One region of the Planococcus sp. TJ-201 genome, then DNA from elsewhere that is predicted to be linked to it. Evidence: riboswitches for the same ligand, from Rfam matches in the RefSeq annotation. Region 1 holds a riboswitch; each other region holds the start of a gene.

Region 1 (5,556 bases):
TGATCCCCTGATTGCACGGCAGTTTGCCGAAGTGACCTTTACTTCCGACCTTCGTGATCAGCTAAGCATAGTAGCAGTGCCTACCTTAATTCTTCAGCCGAAATTTGATGCCATAGCTTCACCTGAAGTCGGACAATACGTCCATGACCAAATTGCAGGCAGCGAGATAATATTAATGGAGGCTATGGGACACAATCCGCATCTTAGCGATTCGCAGGAAACCGTTGAATACATTAAGCAGTACCTGGCAAAATAGAGGAGTGGGGACATTGGAACAGCAACTCGATAGGGCGCCATGCGGTTACTTGGTTTTGGACCAAGAGTTGCAGATAGTCGAAATGAACAAAACGCTGAAGGCTATGACAGGGACTGCGAGTCCAAAGCACATGCACGATTTGCTGACAATGGCTTCCCGTGTTTACTTTCAAACGTATTTCACTCCTTCCATTAAAATGCATGGCACGGTAATTGAAATGTTTTTAAATTTGAAAAGCGAAGCGGGGCACTTGCCTGTCTTGATGAATACGACAGAGCTAAATGGCTTTTACGAATGCGCCTTGATGCAAATGAGTGTCCGTGACGAATACGAAAAATCATTGCTGCAGGCCAAGCGCGATGCTGAAAAAATAAATCGTGAGACAGCGGAAGCCTATGGCAAACTTCAAACTTTGATGGAAAAAGTAGAGTTCAAGCAACAGGAACTGATAGACCTTAACTTAAAGCTCCAGCAATTAGCGATTACAGATCAATTAACGGCGTTGAAAAACCGTCGGTATTTGGAGGGGAAGCTCAAAGAACTTCTGGAACAGGCAAAAAATGGCGGGCAGTTTGCACTTTTAATACTGGATATTGATCATTTTAAAAAGGTCAATGATACGTATGGCCATCAAACAGGTGATGCCGTGCTGCAGGAATTGGCTTGGCGTCTGGAAGAAGAGATTGGGGATTCCGGTATTGTAGTACGCCTTGGGGGTGAGGAATTTGTGGTGGTCATGCCTGACACTGGAATTAAAGAAGGCTTGGCCATAGGCAATGCTTTATGCACCCAGCTGGCATCAGCTGTCTGGCAGCACGTTCCTATTACGGTGAGCATTGGAGTCGCAGCCTATGAGCCCGGAGACAAAGTAGAGAGTCTGCTGTCCCGAGCGGATGCTTTTCTTTATAAAGCCAAAGCGAATGGCCGTAATTGCGTAGTTGGAAATTGATGAAGTCCGTTGTTGAACATCCGCCTTTGAGGCGGTTTTTTTTTACGCAATAAATCGATTACAATCTGCTGTTCAACGGCTATAATAAAAGAATAAAATAATTTCGCCTTTTGGAGGTCGCAATGAAAAACAACAATCAGTTGATAGGTGAACGGGTATTGGCGGATAAAGAGCTGATTGCCCAATTGATCCACGAAGAATCACTCAAGGATGTTCCAAGGGAGCAACTTCAAATAAATCAAGCATTTCTGGATGTGGTCAATAAAGTTCGAGTCGATTTTGTGGCCTTGATTGGAGAGTCAATCACGAATAGCTGTGATATGCCACAGGTCTATGCGAATATTCAACAGTGGGGAGAAACAACAGGCAATTTTTTTCTTGAAAACAATATGCTGCTTGAAAATGCACTGGCGGAAACTTCACTTTACCGGAAACATATCGGGATGGTCATCAAGACAGAAGCAATCCGAGAAAAGATGGAATTTCAGGTTCTGTTTGATATCATGGAGCTCTTCCATTCCTTGCTGGACTATGCTGCTTTTTCCTATACACAGGCCTATACAAGTTCGTATCAGCAAAAATTAGAATCGGCCAGAACAGAATTTCTCGAATTGTCGGCACCCGTCGTGCCAGTCAGCGACCAAATCGCCATCTTGCCATTAGTGGGAAGCATTGAAATCGATCGGGCCCGCTACATTTTGGAGAAGACATTGCTGTCTGCCAATCAGTTAAAAATCAATGTGCTGATCCTAGACCTCTCAGGAGTGATACGGGTAGACTCGATGGTTGCTGAGCAAATCATCAAAATTATTCAGTCATTAAAGTTGGTTGGCGTACGTTCAGTTCTAACTGGAATCCGACCTGAAATCGCCAGAACTCTGACAGAAATCGGTGTTGATTTAAAGGATTTGGAAATCGGCGGCAGTTTGAAACGCGTCCTGGACCAGTTGAAAATTAGTTAACAGAAGAAAAAACGCTGAAGCTTAGGGGCCTCAGCGTTTTTTATAGTGAATTTAGTTAGTGACTCCTTCTGAATGAAGATTAGGCAAAGATTTTCGCAATGCTGAAGTTTCTTCTTCAGTCAGGGGAATCATTGGCAAGCGAACGCCGCCTGCTTGTACACCGTTTATGTTAAGTGCTGCTTTGACTGGGGATGGATTTGGTGCGGCGAACAATGCTTTCATTGTTGGCAGCAGGCGTCTATGGATGGCGGCTGCTGTTTTCACATCGCCCGTTTTAAAACTGGTAATCATGTCCTGCATATCGTTTCCGATTATGTGTGCAGCAACCGATACGATGCCAGTTCCACCAATAGACAGCATCGGCAATGTTAGGCTGTCATCACCGCTGTAAACAGAAAAATCTGGCGGTGTTTGTTCGATAATTTCTGCAGCTGCTTCCAAGTCGCCACTTGCTTCTTTAACCGAAACGATGTTGTCGATCTTGGACAGGCGAATAATTGTCTCTGGAGACATATTGACGACACTGCGCCCCGGGATGTTATACAGCATGACCGGCAGGCTGGTCGATCGGGCGATTGCCTCAAAATGCTGGAACATGCCTTCCTGCGAAGGTTTGTTGTAATAAGGAGTGACCAGCATAATGCCGTCAACCCCTGCTTCTTCCGCTTGTCTCGTCAATGAAATGGACGCGCGCGTATTGTTGGAGCCCGTTCCGGCAATGACCGGAATCCGTCCAGCAACTGTATTGACGGTGAACTGGAACAACTCCGCTTTTTCATCTGTTGACAAAGTTGGCGATTCACCTGTTGTTCCTGCGACGACCAGACCGTCTGAACCGTTTGCTATCAAATGCTCTATTAGTTTCTGTGTTGCCGGAAAATCGACTTCTCCATGTTGATCGAACGGCGTCACCATTGCTGTAATTACTTGGCCAAAATTCATAAAAAACACACCCTTTTCTAATTTTTTTCAAAGCTTAGAGGTGGGGGAGCCAGTCAGGAGGGAACAAAAAAGCAGCAACGAGGGGTCCCGTTGCTGCAGTAGAAACAATGATTGCCATTCGTTTCTGTGCATCAGATAGCCCTCCATATAGTCTCCTATATGACAGTCCTGCATTTATTAAATGCAGACCCAGCGAACAGAAACATGAGATTTCCGCCACTTCGGCAAATCCCCCTTTCGGCAAACGTCAATGGATCTCATCGTCCTCGTTTTGCGTACTGATGGTTTTTGCGCCTCTATCCTACTCCATAAAAACTGGAGCAAGAAATATTTAATTAGCTGTACTATAACAAATTCCCTTGTCAATTGCAAGATAGAGAACGTAAAATCTTATGAAGAAGGGGTGATCTGGGATGAATGAACAGGCTTATGAACGCCTGCTGAACATTGCGACAGCGGGAAATCAGCAAGGCTTCACGGATTCACTGCACCACAACCGCTATGAGCCAACTTCGTACGAGCTGCTGGATGAACTCTTTCAGCATTATACCTTATTGCCCGGAGATCGGCTGGTGGACGTAGGTTGCGGAAAGGGCCGCCTGAACTTTTATATTCATCATCTGTTCGGAGCGGAAAGCATAGGCATTGAAATGAATCCTGCATTTTACGAAGAGGCTTTAAACAATAAGGAGGAATATTTTAAAAAACATAAAGGGTCAGAGGATTGTATCCAGTTCTATAACGGCTTGGCGCAAGACTACCCGATTGAAGCGCGCGATAATAAGTTTTATTTTTTTAATCCATTTTCGGTACAACTGTTCATTCCTTTTATCAATAAAGTTTTGCGTTCAGCCGAAGCCGATCCGCGAACGATAGAGATCATCTTATTTTTTGCTTCTCAAGACTACAGCGACTTTCTTGAAACCAGTACAGCTTTTCAATTGGTGGAGGAAATTTCACTGCCGGGTTCTCATAAGGATCTGCGTGAACGTTTTTTGATTTACCGGCTGCCCGAAATGGATTAGAAGCAGCCCGGTAATGGGTATGCTTAAAGTAAAACAATTGTGAAACGAGGAACCTGTATGAAGTGGAAGGGCAGAGCGAGAAGCAGAAATGTAGAAGACCGAAGAGGAAAAGGCGGCGCGATGGTTGCGGGAGGCGGCATCGGCGGCATTCTGATTGTGCTGCTAGTGGCTTTTTTAGGCGGTGATCCTGGGGTTATTCTCGACCAAATGAGCGGCTCTGGGACTCCTTCCAGTCAGCCGTATGAAGCAACTGAGGAAGAAGAGGAGCTGGCTGAATTTGTATCAGTCGTCCTGGCAGATACCGAACAAGTCTGGACACAAGTATTTGAAGAAGAAGGCATGGAATATATCGAACCGACACTGGTGATTTACAGCGGAAGCGTTGAGTCTGCATGCGGTACGGCCGGTGCATCTGTAGGCCCTTTTTATTGTCCAGCTGACTACAAACTGTATATTGACTTGAGTTTCTACGATGAACTTCAGAATCAGTTCCAGGCGCCAGGTGATTTTGCTATGGCTTATGTAGTGGCGCATGAAGTTGGCCATCATGTTCAAAATTTGCTTGGCGTCATGGAAGAAGTGCAGCCGCTCCACAATCAGTTAAGTGAAGAAGAGTACAATAAAGTGCAGGTTCGTCTGGAACTTCAAGCTGATTATTTATCGGGTGTCTGGGCGCATCACGCACAGGGCATGGGCTATTTGGAAGAAGGCGACCTGGAAGAAGCGTTGACAGCGGCAAGTGCTGTCGGAGACGATACGATCCAGCAGCGTTCGCGCGGTTACGTCGTACCGGAAAGTTTTACCCACGGCAGTTCGGAACAACGCAAAAGCTGGTTTTACAAAGGCTTCGAAGCCGGCAACTTGAAAGAAGGAGACACTTTCAATGCGACTGATTTGTGACCACCGCCTGTTCCGGAAAATAGAATTCAAAGAGCGCGGCATTGATATTTTCGCCGTTGTGATTCATTATAAAGAATAGACAGTCTTTTCATATGGTATGAAAAGAAATCCAGTTCTATAAAGGAAGTACAACATGATCGATGACAATATTACACGCATAACGTATGGTGAAAAAGAATTGATTTTGATTGGTACAGCCCACGTTTCAAAAGTCAGTGCAGAACAAGTCAAAGTGGTCATTGAAGCCGAACAGCCAGATTCCGTGTGCATCGAATTGGATGCGCAGCGCTATGAGTCGGTGACGCAAGGCAGCAAGTGGAAGGAAACGGATATTTTCAAAGTAATCAAAGACAAAAAATCCAGTCTTCTGTTGATGAACTTGGCCATTTCTTCGTTCCAAAATCGTCTGGCCGACCAATTTGGCATCAAGCCCGGACAGGAAATGATCCAAGGAATTGCTTCAGCTAAAGAAAGCGGTGCCGAACTCGTGTTGGCCGACCGCAACATCCAAGTGACATTTTC
Region 2 (5,556 bases), on a different contig from region 1:
GCTGTAGTGTCCAGGATTGTTCTTCGAAGTAAACGCTATGTATAGCCCGTAAAACGCGTGATACATAAGCGGCAAGTAGATGACAAAGATCTCCAAGAAAATAACGAATGGAAGATTAGCCATAAAGTGAGAGGCTGTATTGAATGACTCTACCCCTTGCGTAGCAAAATGGTTGATGATTAAGTGCTGCGTTAAGAATAAACCGATAGGAATGATCCCCAACAATGAGTGCAGCCTGCGCATTAAAAATTCACGATTGTTATTCAAAATTTTACCCCCCTCAAAACATTGATTGGCAGCGTCCAGAGCAGACAGTATATTACGAAAGCACCTGAAGCCGCACACCATCATGATACAATAATATGACATATTTATTGTACTCCCCCCCTTTGGGAGCGTCAAGGCAACGAAACTCATTCAAACAGATAGTTACCAAGCATTTTAAGCCTATTAGATGGTCTCTTCGCAACAAAACACGGAGAAATGTAACCGTTTTAATCGAATTGCACAAAAAAGCGATTCTCTAATTGAGAATCGCTTTTTCACTCTATTCTGGCCAATTCTACTGCTGTCGGTATTATTGCAATATTGCCATTGAGAATTTGAACGTTTTGTGAATATTTTCACGAACAGTTATTTCAAGAGCAATCGCCTCTGACTTATTTCACTTCTACCTCAGACAATTCATATGCCTCGTGCAACGCATTCGCAGATTTTTTCATATCCACTTCCGGCACAACCACTGAAATTTTGATTTCGGACGTACTGACCATTTTTACAGGGATTTCTTTTCTTCTCAAGATATCAAACATCCGTGCAGCAACCCCTGGATTTGAAACCATTCCAGAGCCGACAATCGATACTTTCGACAAGCCCACTTCAATGGTTACGGATAAAAAGCCAATTTCTTCTTGGGCTTCAGTCAGGACGCGCTGTGTTTCATCCAAGCTTTCCTGGCTAATGGAGAAAGAAACAGATGGTGGAAATTCATCGCTGATGCTTTGAACGATGATATCCACATCAATTTGATTTTCTGCCAGTTTCGTGAAAATATTAGCCAGCGATCCGTTAAACGGTTTTTTATAAGTCACAGTTACACGCGCAATACCTGGTTCAAATGCAACGCCTCTGACGATTAAGTTTTTCTCCACTGTAATCACCTCTTGTATAATTGTGCCAGGCTCATCGGAATAACTTGCTCTGACGGATAATGGTACGTGATTGTTTTTTGCAAACTCAACTGCCCTTGGGTGCAGGACACCCGCTCCAAGATTGGCAAGCTCCAGCATTTCATCATACGAAATTTGTTCCAATTTGCGCGCGCCTGTTACAAAACGCGGATCCGATGTATAGACTCCATCGACGTCGGTATAAATTTCGCATTTCTCTGCCTTTAATGCTGCTGCCAGTGCTACTGCCGTTGTGTCCGATCCTCCGCGACCAAGTGTCGTGATGTTGCCAATTTTATCGACTCCTTGAAAACCGGCGACCACACAAAAATAGCCGCTCTCCAACACGCGCTCAAGCCGTTCTGTATGAATATGTTCAATTCGGGCATTGCGCGGCACAGATTCGGTTTCGATCCCTGCCTGCCAGCCGGTAAAGGACAGCGCTTCATGGCCTAACTTTTTAAAAGCCATTGCCAACAAGGAAATGGTTACTTGCTCACCGGTAGCGAGCAGCATATCCATTTCACGTTTAGGCGGCTCAGAAGAAATTTCTCCGGCCAGACCAAGCAAAGTATCAGTTGTTTTGCCCATTGCTGAAACGACAATCACGACACGCTTGCCTTTTTCTTTTTCGCGGATGACCCGTTCAGCCACTCCAATGATTTTTTCTGGAGTCGCAACGGACGTCCCTCCAAATTTCATAACGATCGTTTCCATTCTATTCACTCCCACATTTAATATGTGGCCCTCAAAATGGCTGGCAGTAAGGCCATTAAAGCAGCACCACCAGACACAAAAAGAGGCAGCTTACCGCAACCGCGGCAAACTACCTCTTTTATCATGCACGAAAAACGTCCATGTGAGATAGCCCTCCAGAGATTGACTCTGACAGCTCTGCACCTCTTAAGTGCAGAACCAGCATGCGTTTTAGCAGCAACACGCACACTTCGGCGACCGCCCCTTTCAGCATCCATCTCAGATTCTGCAAATCTCCGAATGCTTACTATTGACGTTCGCGCCTCTATCATCACTTTTCCAAGTGATCTAAATATTCTCTTACGATAGCACGTTATGACTCACTTGGCAACGTATCCTCTGCAAAATGCTGTTCGATGGACAACGCCAATGCTTCCGGCATGCCCGCCTGTTTGATTTCTTCTACAGAAGCTTCTTTGATCTTTTTAACCGAGCCGAAATGCTTCAGCAGCTGCTGTTTGCGCTTCGGCCCGACCCCTTCAAGTCCATCAAGTGCCGACTGAATCGAATTTTTGCCGCGCAATTGACGGTGGAACGTGATGACAAATCGGTGAACTTCATCCTGAATGCGCTGCATCAGATAAAATGCTTCACTTGTCCGCTTGAGCGGCACGACTTCAACCGGATTGCCATACAATAATTGCGAAGTTTGGTGCTTGTCATCTTTCGCAAGGCCGGCAATTGGAATGGATAGCCCAAGTTCATCTTCTAAAATCTCCCGCGCCGATGACATCTGTCCTTTTCCTCCGTCAATAACGATAAGGTCCGGCAGCGGCAATCCATCTTTCAATACACGCGAATAGCGGCGGCGAATAACTTCTCGCATGGCCGCATAATCATCGGGTTTTGACCCAGAACGCGTTTTATACTTGCGGTAATCTTTTTTGGAAGGCTTGCCGTCAATAAACGTAATCATCGCAGACACGGCATCTGCTCCCTGAATATGTGAATTATCAAATGCCTCAATGCGCAGCGGCGTCTGGATGTTCATCGCATCGCCAAGTTCCTGGCAGGCGCCAATTGTTCGTTCTTCTTGGCGCTCCAGCAGCTGGAACTTTTCTTTGATGGCAATTTCAGCATTTTTCTTCGCCAGCGCCACCAAATCTTTTTTCTTCCCACGCTGAGGCACGAGAACCCGAACTCCGAGCCATTCTTTCAGCATCTCTGGATCGTCTGCTTCCGGAAGCAGGATTTCGTTGGGTTTGACGTGATTGGGCTTTTCATAAAACTGTCCGAGATACGTCAAAAACTCTTCTTCAGGATCCCGGTATAACGGAAATAGCGAGACGTCGCGCTCAATCAACTTGCCTTGGCGCACAAAAAAGACTTGAACGCACATCCACCCTTTGTCGACAGCGTAGCCAAAAACATCGCGATTGGTAAAATCGTTCATTGCCATTTTCTGCTTTTCCATAACGGTTTCGATCATGGAGATTTGGTCGCGGTATTCTTTTGCCCGCTCAAATTCCAGATTTTCTGCAGCTTCCGACATTTTTGTCACCAATTCGTGTTTGACTTCACGGAATCCGCCATTTAAAAACTTGCTGATGCCATCGATCAATTCCTGGTAAGTCTCTTTCTCAATCGGCTTGACACACGGTGCCAGACATTGCCCTAAATGGTAATACAGGCAAACCCGGTCCGGCATGGTGTGGCATTTCCGCAAGGGATACAGACGGTCCAGCAGTTTTTTTGTTTCAGCTGCTGCATAGGCATTTGGATAAGGACCAAAATACTTCCCTTTGTCCTTTTTAACCTGACGGGTAGTGATCAGCTTGGGATGGCGCTCCCCTGTGATTTTAAGGTACGGGTAGCTTTTATCATCTTTAAGCATGATATTGTATTTGGGATCGTATTTTTTGATCAAATTCAATTCAAGAATTAATGCTTCTTTGTCAGAAGATGTAACGATGTACTCAAAATCCTCGATTTCATTAACCAAGCGCTGTGTTTTGGTATCGTGGCTGCCGGTAAAATACGAGCGTACACGGTTTTTGAGAACTTTTGCCTTCCCGACATAAATGACGGTATTTTGGCGGTCTTTCATCAAATAACAACCTGGTTGATCAGGCAGTATTGCCAATTTATGCTGAATCAATTCGTTAGCCATTTTATCTCACCCTATTAAAAAACCGGGCGCCATCACTGGACCCGGTTAAGAATTAATTATGCGTGTTTTTCAACCATTTCAGCTAATGCTTCTTTTGGTCTGAATCCTACTACTTTATCGACAGTCTCTCCGTCTTTTAATAGTAACAAAGTCGGGATGGACATGATGCCGTAATTTCCAGCTGTTTCCTGGTTTTGGTCCACATCAACTTTTACGATTTTAACTTTGTCGCTCATTTCAGCATCCAATTCTTCAAGGACTGGAGCGATCATTTTACATGGTCCGCACCAAGTTGCCCAAAAATCTACTAATACGAGTCCTTCTGATACTTCTTGTGAAAAATTCTGATCTGTTCCGTGTACGATTGTCATGAATAATTCCTCCTTGTGGTTAAACCAAACTATATACAGAGTATAGCACGCGTGAAAAACACTAGCTATTTTTTTGCCTACTCTTCCAATACCCGTCAACTAGCAGGTTTAAACGAGATTTATTCCGCTTTGCATTTCGGCGTTTTGGGACCCATACAGGACGAGGCCATGACAAAATACAAGCAAATACAGGATTAGGCAAGCATGCGTAAAACCACAAATCAAAAACAGGTGAAGAAAAATACAACATTTTTCTTCACCTGTTCCAATTGTAAACTTCAGCAATCTGCCAAATAGCAGATTACATCACTTTCTTGAATTCTTCTGTCAACATCGGAATCACTTCGAACAAGTCCCCAACGATTCCGTAATCTGCTACTTTAAAGATATTGGCTTCTGGATCTTTGTTGATCGCAACAATTACTTTCGAGTTGGACATGCCAGCCATGTGCTGGATTGCTCCAGAAATACCGGCTGCGATGTACAGGTCAGGCGTAACTACTTTGCCTGTCTGGCCAATCTGCAGCGAGTAGTCGCAATAATCTGCGTCGCAAGCTCCGCGCGATGCACCAACGGCTCCACCTAAAAGGCTTGCTAGTTCCTGCAGCGAATCAAATCCTTCAGCACTCTTGACGCCGCGTCCTCCAGCTACGATCACTTTCGCTTCCGAAAGATCGACACCTTCACTTGATTTGCGGACAACATTTTTAATGATGGTCCGAAGGTTTGTGATATCGACCGACAACGAGCTGACTTCGCCCGAACGTTCCTGTCTTTCAAGCGGCGCAATGTTGTTTGAACGCACCGTTATAAAATCAATGCCCTCTTTTAACTTCACTTTTTCAAACGCTTTACCAGAGAAAATTGGGCGGATGAATACGGCATCATCGCCTTCGCCTTCAATATCCGTTACATCCGAAATCAATCCGGACTGCAGTTTAGAAGCGATTTTAGGTGCTAAGTCTTTGCCGACTGCTGTATGGCCAAAGACCAGGCCTTCAGGGTTTTCTTGTTCAACTACCGCCATAAATGCCTGGCCGTATCCGTCAGACGTGTAGGACTTCAAATGTGGATGTTCAACCGTAATCACACGGTCTGCACCGTATGCTACCAATTCAGCTCCGAAATCAGCAACCGAGTCACCGATTAA
Region 3 (5,556 bases), on a different contig from region 1:
ACCAGACAATGAAAAGTATAGCAAGAACCGCTAGGACGACGCCTAGGGAGATCCACAATGAACCGGTAAACCCTATGACAATATACCCTATCGCAGCAATTCCGGCTGCTGTCAACGCATATGGAATTTGCGTTAAGACATGATCCATATGATTGCTCCCAGCTCCTGTGGAAGACAAAATCGTCGTATCGGAAATCGGTGAACAATGATCTCCGAATACTGCTCCTGCCAATACAGCTGATAAAGCAGGCAGCAGCAAGGATGGATCCGCTTCGATCATAATGGTGCCTGCAATCGGCAACAGGATACCAAACGACCCCCACGATGTCCCGGTAGAAAATGCCATAATGCCCGCTAATACAAACAAGAGAACTGGCAAAACGGCTGTTGGTACATTGCCTTCAGAAACAACATTTGCCAAGTAAGCTCCTGTTTCCAATGATCCGATCAAAGAAGTCAGCGACCAAGCAAAAATCAAAATCATTACAGCACCCATCATGGATTTGATGCCTGCCCATATGCCTTTGCCAATCCATCCAGCATTGGCTGTTTTGTTTTTATTGATTTGAAGTGCGTAAAGAACAATGGAGGTCAGTGCACCTAAAACACCACCTACAAGCAGTGAAGCCGGTACATCGGTGTTTTCAAAAATCAACCAGATATCGAAGACTTGTCCGGCATTTTGGAAACCGGTCCAAATCATCGCACCTACCGTACCGACAATCAACAGCAAGATTGGAAGCAGCAAGTCTCGAACACGTCCATGTGAATGTGAAGGAAACTCTTCTTTCATTTCACCTGGAATTGTTTTATCCGGATCGAAAAGCTGTCCTTTCGAAATTGCCAACACTTCGTGTTTTTTCATTTCACCAAAGTCGACGTCGCGAACAGCGACAAAAAAGACGATGGCCAGTGATGCAACCACATAAAAGTTCATTGGCGCCATCCATAAGAAAGCTTCCAATGCAGAATACTCAACAAAAGTCTGGCCAGCCAGGATCGTGGCGATGATCCCGATAATGGCAGCACCCCAACTTGATACAGGCGATACCACACAAACAGGCGCAGCTGTCGAATCAATAAAGTAAGCAAGTTTAGCACGTGAAACTTTGTAGCGGTCTGTGATTGGGCGTGCTACTTGCCCAACTGTCAAAGCATTGAAATAATCATCGATGAAGATGACTATTCCCAGGGCCACTGTCAGAACTTTAGCACCCCGTCTTGACTTGATGCGCGTTGAAGCCCATTCAGCGAAAGCATGGCTGCCCCCTGACAGGCTGACGAATGCTGTAATAACGCCCAGCAATAAAAGAAAAAGAATGATAAAGACGTTGTAGGCATTAAAGCCGCCATCCCAAAAAATAATTGTAAATGATGCCACAAGCTCCTGCAAGGCTTCGATTGGTGCGAACCATGTCAGAATAACAGCTGCTGCGACAATACCGGTGCCCAATGACAACAACACACGGCGCGTTAACAGCACCATGACAATTGCGATAATCGGCGGCAAAATCGAGAAAATCGTGTTCTCCATAAAAACTCCTCCTTATTTTTTGATGGGTGAAAATGAGAAAAAAAAAGGCCGACCTCTCCAGTTGGATAAGTCAGCCTTCTACAATTCGTCTGTGCGTTAAAACGTCAAACAACCCTGTAGCTCTCCACTCAAACTTTCGCTTGAATGACAGTGACATTCTTTTTCAGAATGACCCCAATCCATTTCCCGTGACTACAGGAAATGGATTTCGGCAAAACTTCCTTTCAGATGCGTTCAACGCAGTCAAACTCGCGCATCCTACTGATCAGTCTTGCAGCCTCTACCCACCATTATTTATTTCCTTAATAGCATAGCCCAAACTCTTTACAAAATCAACTGCCCGTAAACTCTGAACATTCCTTCTACTTCAACGCTTTGGTGTGGAAATACTGGCTGAAAACATCCCGTAAAAAATCGGGCATAAAGTATGTTTTAGGAGCTCGTTTCAGACTTGGGAAGAAGTAGCCAAACGTCAACATATCCAGTGTCACTAAGCGATACGTTTGGTCGTGCACCGCTAATTGTCCATTCACGTAAAACCGGTGATCGATGAGCTCCATATTCAAATGCAGCATCTTGCCAAACACGACGCCGCGGAATCCCATGCCTTTCAATTCCAGCTGCGGCCAATCCGAGTTTAAGGACTGCAAGTAAATTTCTTTTAACTCTGCACCGCTTAGCTCGACCATGCATGGATTGATTGGGTGAGGAAGCATTTTATGAAAGTCATAGCGTGTCAAGTCGCCTTCAGACATATCTTCCATGAAGATTCCGGCATTGAACAGAGCGCAATCAGCTCCAGCAAATTCCAGCAGTGCATGACCAAACAGATTCCCCAGTTTTGAGTCCTTAAACCATTCGGCTTTTAAAAATTGGGGACTGTGGAACACCAGCTCACCCATTTGTTTTTTTCCTTCTTCAATCAAAAACTCATCAAATCCTGCTTCTGTTTCCTGTAGGCGGGAAGTTTCGATTAACCGGGCAGAGGATTTTGCAAAGGCTTGCTCCACTGTAATATGGCCAATATAAAACCCGAATTTCCCGGCAGCTCCCAATAGCGTATCCCCTTGCCATTTTCCATCATGGAATGTGTGGTGGGTATGCGCACCCAAAACAATATTGATTTGCGGACATAGATCCACTAAAAGCTCATCTTCCTTGATGCCCAGATGCGATAGGCAGACGATCAAGTCTGTCTCATCTTTTATTTCCTCCACTGCTTGAATGATTGATTGTTTTGCATCCGTAATTTGCCACCCAAGCTTCCGATAAAACGGGGTAAACTCAGCGGTTGCTCCTACCAGTCCAATGCGCATTCCATTTTTCGCTTGGATAATATGATAAGGCTTGGCCCAAATCGGTCGGTTGCCGTCCAAATCGAATAAATTCGACACCACCACTTCAAAGTCAGCCTGGACATACAACTCATCCAGCTCTTCTTTTGACAGCGTGATGCCTTCATTATTGCCGATGGTGACTGCATCGTATTCGGCTTCATTTAACAGGAGTACGTTTCCTTTGCCGGCAGTGCCTTCGGTATAAGGATGCGACCGGTCAGCATGGTCACCAATATCTAAAATCAGACAGACATCCCCTTCTTCTTCGTGCCACCTTTTGCGCTCGGCTAAAAAAGACTTGATGCGTGGCCAATTCGCAAAATGGCTATGCAAATCGTTGGTATGATAAATATGGATTGTATGATTCATGAAAACACCTCTTTAAGAACTGAATATTCCTTCGTAAATTGATCGCAGCCCCAGTACCAGAAGCACAATGCGCAAAATCACCACCAACATTTCTGAATCGAGGCGTTTGTTTAATTTGGCTCCAATTTTTGCTCCGAGATATGCACCTGGCACAACCGCGATTGTATAAATCCAAGGTACATGCCCTAAAGCAATATGGGTTGCTGAGTTGATGAGTGCCGACAAAAAAACCATAAACATCGACGTGCCAATGGCCACATGCGGCGGAAACAAAAATAAAAGAATCATTGCAGGAACAATAATTGATCCCCCGCCAATGCCAAAAAGTCCCGACGCAAAGCCCACAAAAAATGTCAGCAGCAAGGCAAACCAAATGGGGTAGCCGTAGATGTATTGTCGATCCTGTGTGTCTGTGAACGTCGTTTTTCGTCCGTTGTCAACAAACCAGTGGACAGCTTTCAAATGATCACGCGTCATTAACAACAAGGATAGGAAGACGAGAAGAATGCCAAAATACAGGTTGAATGAAGGCAAGTCTAAACTTTTATTGACAAAAGCGCCGATCACGGTTCCCGGCGCACTGCCTGCGAAGAAAATAAGAGCACTTTTGTAATCCACTGTCCGAACTTTCATATAAGCCAAAGTGGAAGAAAGGCCAATAAAAACCATCATAATGACGGACAAGCCAACTATTTTCTGAGGAGAGAGTTCGGGGAAAAAGGCAAAGCTGGTGCCCAAAAACAACAAGGCCGGCACCAATATAACTCCTCCTCCAAGCCCTATCAAAGCGCCAACGATTCCGGAAACGACTCCGACAAGCGCCATGACTAAGAAAACCATTAAAATCCACCTTCAAACAAATCCAATTGTTTTGGTGAAAGTCCATCAAATGATAATCCATTCATTTTCTGAAACTCTTTTGCATCCCCTGCTGCATGGCCACCTGAATTATTATTAAAGATAACATAGACCTTGTCAGTAGTGTCAGCCAACGTCTTGACGGCACGGCTGATTTCCCCGAGCTCTTCTTTATTGTAATCATAAAGATAGCGGACTTCCCGCCAGTTTTGTCCGTGTCCAGGATTCAGCCAGCCATGAACGTTTCGCCCGTGAATGCGCAGCAGCACTTTGTCTTTTCTCGAAGAGATGGGAACCAATGGAATCGAGCCATCCCCCGCCTGCGGTTCATCACAAACTGAATGGATTAAGTTGTTGTCCCGAAGAAAATCCACCGTTTTGTCGCTCATATTGCCGGCGTACCAGGATTGATGGCGAAACTCTACTGCCAAGTCAAACTCGGTCAGTCGCCCGGTAATTTCCCGAATTTGGTCGACATTGTCCTTTTGACAATCAAACCATGGTGGAAACTGCAGCAGCACCATCGCAAGCTTTCCCTCTTCTTTCAAGGGACGCACCGATTTACAGAACGCATCAAACATCTCGTCGCGCGACTCAAATGGATTTTCGCCACGCAGGTGCCCCGTCATTCCTTGATAAGCTTTTACCACAAACTGAAAGTTTCCTGGTGTTTCCGAAATCCACTTGCGGATATTGCGTTCAGGCTGGACTGCATAAAATGAGGAATCCAATTCGACAATTGGAAAATGTGCGCCATAATCAATCAACTTTTCTGTTTTTTTTGAGCCTGGGCTATAGACATCCGGATGGTCTCCCCAACCCGTCAATCCTACGTAAATCATTGTCCCGCCTCCATTTATCGTTATTATTTTATGATAGCATAGAAAAAATAGAACGTCTTTTTTAAAGAGATATCCTTCAAGGGAATTGAGATTTTAAAGAGCATCAGTCCAATGATGTCATGCCAGCGTCTTTTGACTATGCTACACTTTTTATAAGGCAAGGAGATGGGACAATCATGAAAAAAACGTGGAATCATATAGGGATTGTTGAGAGATTCGAAGCAAATCGCAACGAGGAGTTGGCTGGGCCGATGTCCGCTTATATGCGGAACCAGTTTGACTTTTTGGGCATCAAAACGCCGTTGCGGAATGCATTGCTAAAAGAACAGTTTTCGGAGCATCAACTTCCCGAACCAAACCAGTTAACAAATGAAGTATGGAAACTGTATAACTTGGCTGAACGGGAATACCAGTATGCAGCAATTGCTTTATTGGAAAAGATGAAGAACCAATTAACCACGGAAGATTTGCCTTTTCTTCGTAAACTCATTGAAAGCAAGTCTTGGTGGGACAGTGTCGATTCCATTGCTCCACGAACCCTTGGACACGTTATTTTAAAAGAGCGGAGTGCCGGAACAGAAGCCATGTTTGCCTGCTCTGAGGCCCCTAACATGTG

The links. Region 1 has a riboswitch for lysine ahead of dapA (4-hydroxy-tetrahydrodipicolinate synthase). Riboswitches for the same ligand answer to the same signal wherever they lie in the genome.
Region 2: another riboswitch for lysine. It lies ahead of AC4EG4_RS08175 (aspartate kinase); the one in region 1 lies ahead of dapA (4-hydroxy-tetrahydrodipicolinate synthase).
Region 3: another riboswitch for lysine. It lies ahead of AC4EG4_RS15535 (Na+/H+ antiporter NhaC family protein); the one in region 1 lies ahead of dapA (4-hydroxy-tetrahydrodipicolinate synthase).

What each region holds. Positions count from the first base shown of each region.
Region 1 is NZ_JBZDOG010000003.1:348,166-353,721, forward strand. Features, by position in the region: gene AC4EG4_RS10070 (alpha/beta fold hydrolase) at 1-256, shown strand, start outside; gene AC4EG4_RS10075 (GGDEF domain-containing protein) at 261-1,205, shown strand; gene AC4EG4_RS10080 (STAS domain-containing protein) at 1,328-2,167, shown strand; gene dapA (4-hydroxy-tetrahydrodipicolinate synthase) at 2,219-3,109, opposite strand; lysine riboswitch at 3,238-3,416, opposite strand; gene AC4EG4_RS10090 (SAM-dependent methyltransferase) at 3,523-4,134, shown strand; gene ypfJ (KPN_02809 family neutral zinc metallopeptidase) at 4,192-5,034, shown strand; gene AC4EG4_RS10100 (TraB/GumN family protein) at 5,168-5,556, shown strand, end outside.
Region 2 is NZ_JBZDOG010000002.1:491,620-497,175, forward strand. Features, by position in the region: gene AC4EG4_RS08170 (succinate dehydrogenase cytochrome b558 subunit) at 1-267, opposite strand, end outside; gene AC4EG4_RS08175 (aspartate kinase) at 660-1,886, opposite strand; lysine riboswitch at 2,027-2,201, opposite strand; gene uvrC (excinuclease ABC subunit UvrC) at 2,239-4,035, opposite strand; gene trxA (thioredoxin) at 4,092-4,406, opposite strand; gene AC4EG4_RS08190 (electron transfer flavoprotein subunit alpha/FixB family protein) at 4,708-5,556, opposite strand, start outside.
Region 3 is NZ_JBZDOG010000006.1:161,879-167,434, reverse strand. Features, by position in the region: gene AC4EG4_RS15535 (Na+/H+ antiporter NhaC family protein) at 1-1,534, opposite strand, end outside; lysine riboswitch at 1,644-1,825, opposite strand; gene AC4EG4_RS15530 (bifunctional metallophosphatase/5'-nucleotidase) at 1,897-3,240, opposite strand; gene AC4EG4_RS15525 (sulfite exporter TauE/SafE family protein) at 3,253-4,080, opposite strand; gene AC4EG4_RS15520 (DUF72 domain-containing protein) at 4,080-4,940, opposite strand; gene AC4EG4_RS15515 (DNA alkylation repair protein) at 5,117-5,556, shown strand, end outside.